DNA from 2 places in the Acidovorax sp. GW821-FHT09B03 genome. Region 1 is predicted to be linked to the other one. Evidence: predicted binding sites of a transcription regulator. Region 1 holds the regulator's gene; the other holds the start of a gene.
What was found. Region 1 encodes sigma-54, which starts transcription at its own class of promoters, with help from an activator protein. Its sites were predicted from a motif close to TGGCANGNAANCTGCTTT; they were not measured.

Region 2: AC07PA_RS29450 (formate/nitrite transporter family protein) is a predicted target of sigma-54. The motif match lies at 1,287-1,304, and genes of this name have one in related genera.

Annotation. Positions count from the first base shown of each region.
Region 1 is NZ_JBWKPP010000008.1:243,764-245,962, reverse strand. It holds gene lptB (LPS export ABC transporter ATP-binding protein) at 1-257, shown strand, start outside; gene AC07PA_RS16975 (RNA polymerase factor sigma-54) at 321-1,922, shown strand; gene AC07PA_RS16970 (VOC family protein) at 1,923-2,199, opposite strand, start outside.
Region 2 is NZ_JBWKPP010000025.1:23,508-25,706, forward strand. It holds gene AC07PA_RS29445 (bifunctional protein-serine/threonine kinase/phosphatase) at 1-76, opposite strand, end outside; gene AC07PA_RS29450 (formate/nitrite transporter family protein) at 255-1,067, opposite strand; gene AC07PA_RS29455 (nitrate- and nitrite sensing domain-containing protein) at 1,410-2,199, opposite strand, start outside.

The DNA.
Region 1 (2,199 bases):
GCTTCATCCTGCTGGACGAGCCGTTTGCCGGCATCGACCCCATTGCGGTGATCGAGATCCAGCGCATCATCGGCTTTCTCAAGGCGCGCGGTATCGGCGTGCTCATCACCGACCACAACGTGCGCGAGACGCTGGGCATCTGCGACCACGCCTTCATCATCAGCGACGGCCACGTGCTGGCCCAGGGAACCCCGTCCGAAATCGTCGACAACGCCGAAGTGCGCCGGGTGTACCTGGGTGAACACTTCCGCATGTAGCAGACCGATGGACCGCACGTTCGCCATGCACCTGCCTTCGCGGCAGCCCACCGGGGCTGTGCGATGAAGCCCGGCCTGTCACTGCGCGTATCGCAGCACCTGGCGCTCACGCCCCAGCTGCAGCAGTCCATCCGCTTGCTGCAGCTGTCCACGCTGGAGCTGGGCCAGGAGGTCGAGCAGATGCTCGACGAAAACCCCTTTCTCGAGCGCAATGCCGACGAGGCGCCGCGCGAAGAATTCGGCGTGGACACGGCCGATGCGCCCGTGCAGCCGGACGACTACAGCGCTGACGACGCGGTCTATTCCAACGCACCGGGTTCCAGCACGCCGAGCGAGTCGGTTCCCGATGCACCCCAGAGTGACGCGGAACTGGGCAGCAGCGCCAGCGACGAGCCTGACTGGAGCGGCGATGGCACCGTGGACGTGTCCCCCAACGATGCCGAGTGGGGTGGCGATGCGCCGGCCCGCAACCGCAACGATGCCGAGGGCGACGAGGCCGACGCCACCGAGCTGGCCCGCACCCATGAATCGCTGACCGCCTTCCTGCACCGCCAGGCGCTGTCGCTGCGCCTGTCCGAGGTGGACCGCGCGGCGCTGCGCTTCCTGATCGAATCGCTCAACGACGATGGCTACCTCGAGGAGCCGCTGGAAGAGCTGGCCATCGCCCTGGCCGGCCCGGACGACCTGGAGCAGATCGAGGAGCTGGTGCACCGCTTCACCGTGGCGCTGCGCCTGCTGCAGAGCCTGGAGCCCGTGGGCGTGGGTGCACGTGGCCTTGGTGAATGCCTCACGCTGCAGCTCACGGCCCTGGCGGCCGACGAAGACAGCGATGCCGACCCCGACACCGTGCAGACCGCGCTGCGCGTGTGCCAGCAGCCGCTGGAGATGCTGGCACGCCGCGACATCCGCCGCCTCACGCAGCTGTGCGGCGACGGCGAGGAGCGCACGCGCGCCGCCATGGCCCTGATCGCGCGGCTGGAGCCGCGTCCGGGGCGCAAGTTCGTCGATGTGGAGCGCAACATCATCGTGCCCGACGTCATCGTGCGCAAGGCCGGGCGCGCCAATGGCCGCGACGGGCAGCACAACTTCATCGTGGCCCTGAACCCCGACGTGATGCCGCGCTTGCGCGTGCACGACATCTATGCCGGCGCCCTGCGTGGCCACAAGGGCGGCGAGGGCCACCAGGCCATGCAGCAGCGGCTGCAGGAGGCGCGCTGGTTCATCAAGAACATCCAGCAGCGCTTCGACACCATCCTGCGCGTCTCGCGCGCCATCGTCGAGCGGCAAAAGAGCTTCTTCACCCATGGCGAGCTGGCCATGCGCCCGCTGGTGCTGCGCGACATCGCCGACGAGCTGGGCCTGCACGAGTCCACCATCAGCCGCGTGACCACGGCCAAGTACATGGCCACGCCCATCGGCACCTACGAGCTCAAGTATTTCTTCGGTTCGGGCCTGGGCACCGAGACCGGCGGCAATGCATCGAGCACGGCCGTGCGTGCCCTCATCAAGCAGTTCGTCGCGGCCGAAAGCCCGGCCAAGCCGCTGTCGGACAGCCAGATCGCCGAGATGCTCAAGGAGCAGGGCATCGAGTGCGCGCGCCGCACCGTGGCCAAGTACCGCGAGGCGCTCAAGATCGCGCCGGCCAACCTGCGCAAGGCGCTCTGATCAGGGCAGGCTGCGGAAGGCCCGGCTGGAGATGCTGACGGCATTGCCGTCCGGGTCCTTGGCGTTGGCGAACGCATAGCCGTTGGCCTGGTGCGTGGGGCCGAAGGCCAGGTCCTGCGCCAGCGCATGGGCCTTGAAGGCTTCCACGTCGGGCACATGAAAGCACAGCTTCACCCCCGCTTGGCCCAGCTTCACGCTCTTGGCCGCCTGGTGTATGAGGATGCTGGCGCCGCCCTGGGGGGCATTCAGTTCGATCAATCCTTCCACCACCTCGCCC
Region 2 (2,199 bases), on a different contig from region 1:
AGTCCTGGTTGACCCCCTTGTGACCGGCCTCGGAATGCTGGCCGAGCGTGACGTTCAAGCTATTGCTGTCGCTCATAGGGAGGCAGGCAGGAAGGCGAGGATGAATGGGTCTTCACGATGGCGCGTGCCCTGATTTGGGATGGGATGCTAGGCGCAAAGCGCAGCCATAGCCCGTGCTATGGCGAGCATTTGCTTGCGCCGAGACCGCCCAAAGCAGGGTGCGCGGCGCGTGAGGGACCCGTTCAGCCTCGTCTTTAGGCGATCTTGCGCTTGGGGGCGGTCTTGTAGTGCGTGGAGTACAGCATCGCGCCCACGAAGGTCAGGCCGCCCACCAGGTTGCCGATCACGGTGGGGATTTCATTCCAGACCAGGTAGTCCATGACCGTGAAGTTGCCACCCAGCAGCAGGCCCGAAGGGAACAGGAACATGTTGACGATGCTGTGCTCGAAACCCATGTAGAAGAACAGGGCGATGGGAATCCACATGCCGATGGCCTTGCCCGACACCGATGTGGACATCATGGCCGCCACCACGCCGGTGGACACCATCCAGTTGCACATCACGCCGCGGATGAACAGGGTCAGCATGCCGGCGGCGCCGTGTGCGGAGTAACCCACCGTGCGGCCCTCGCCGATGTGGCCGATCTTCACGCCGACGGCGTTGGGCGCCTCGCTGAACCCGAAGGTGAAGATGATGGCCATGAACACCGCCACCATGAAGGCACCCGCGAAGTTGCCGCAGAACACCAGCGTCCAGTTGCGAAAGACGCCACCCCAGGTGGCGCCAGGACGCTTGTCGAGCACGGCCAGCGGGGCCAGGGTGAAGACACCGGTCAGCAGGTCATACCCCAGCAGGTACAGCAGGATGAAGCAGCCCGGAAAGAGCAGCGCGCCCAGCAGCGCGTTGCCGGTGTTCACCGTGACGGTGACGGCGAAGGCGGCGCCCAGTGCCAGCATGGCACCGGCCATGAAGGAGCGGATCAGCGTGTCGCGGGTAGACATCAGGAGCTTGGATTCACCGGAATCGACCATCTTGGTCACGAACTCGGCGGGGGCGAGGTAGGCCATTGAAATTCCTTTGGAACAGGGAACGGACAGGCGCCTCGGGGTGATGCACCCCAGGAAGCGCGCCAGGAAGAAGACAAAGAAAAACGGCGTCCGCTGCCCCCCCAGACACCTGGGGGACGCAAGGGACGCCGTTATCCTTGGAAGCGCGATTCCTGTGCCTGCGGCGAGCCGCAGACAGATGGCAGGCAGGCCACCGTCAGCCCGCCCTCCACCACCCTCCTTGCAAGTTCCGTACCCTCGTTGGGGCAGCCCAGGCCGGGGAAATTCCCACAAACCGTGCACGCTCACGGGGCATGGTGCGGCGTCGGCCTCACATCAGTGCAGGCCGGGCACCAGCCTGGGTCAGGCGGGCTTGTCGCCCTTGCGGTCGGGGTGGGCGAATGCCAGGTCCGGCAGGGACAGCGTGGCCTCGGCCACATCGAGCAGGCGGCGGTTCTGGTCCATCGAGGTCTTTTGCAGCACGCGGAAGGCGACTTCCTCGTTCATGCCCAGGCGCGCCATCAGCACGCCCTTGGCGCGCTCGATCACCTTGCGCTCATTGAGCGTGCGGCGCGCCGCCTCGAGCTCGGCTTCCATGCTGGCCATGCGCGCCGACTGGGCCTGCAGCAGCTCCAGCAGCGAGGCCGATTCGGCCCCCTGCGCTCCCGCTGCCGACTGCTCCACCGCGGTCGGCGCGATGGCGATGTCGAAGAAGCGGTCCACCGCGTGCGTGCGCTGCGGCGGGTTGTCGCGCAGGCCGCGCAACAGGCCCTTGGAGTCCTGCAGGTCCTGCTGGGCCTGCACGATGTGCGCGGAGCAGTCCTCGCGCAGGCGCTGCACAAGGTCCACCTGCAACTGCCACAGGGCCGTGATGCGCTCGGTGCACACGTCGAACCAGGCGTCGCTGAGGTTGCTGTCCAGCGCCGCACCCGGCCGCACCACGCACAGCGTGCGCCGCAGCCGCTCCAGCTGGGCCATGCCGGGGGCCAGTTGCTGCTGCTCCCAGCGGGTGCGCAGCGCCACATCGGCAAACTCGGCAAAGGCGCGCAGGCTGCGTTCCTGGGCATCGATCAGGTGCAGCACGCGCTGCTGGTGGGCGTCGCTGCCCTGGCCTGAGGCGAACAGCAGCGCGCCCATGGCACGTTCCTGCCCC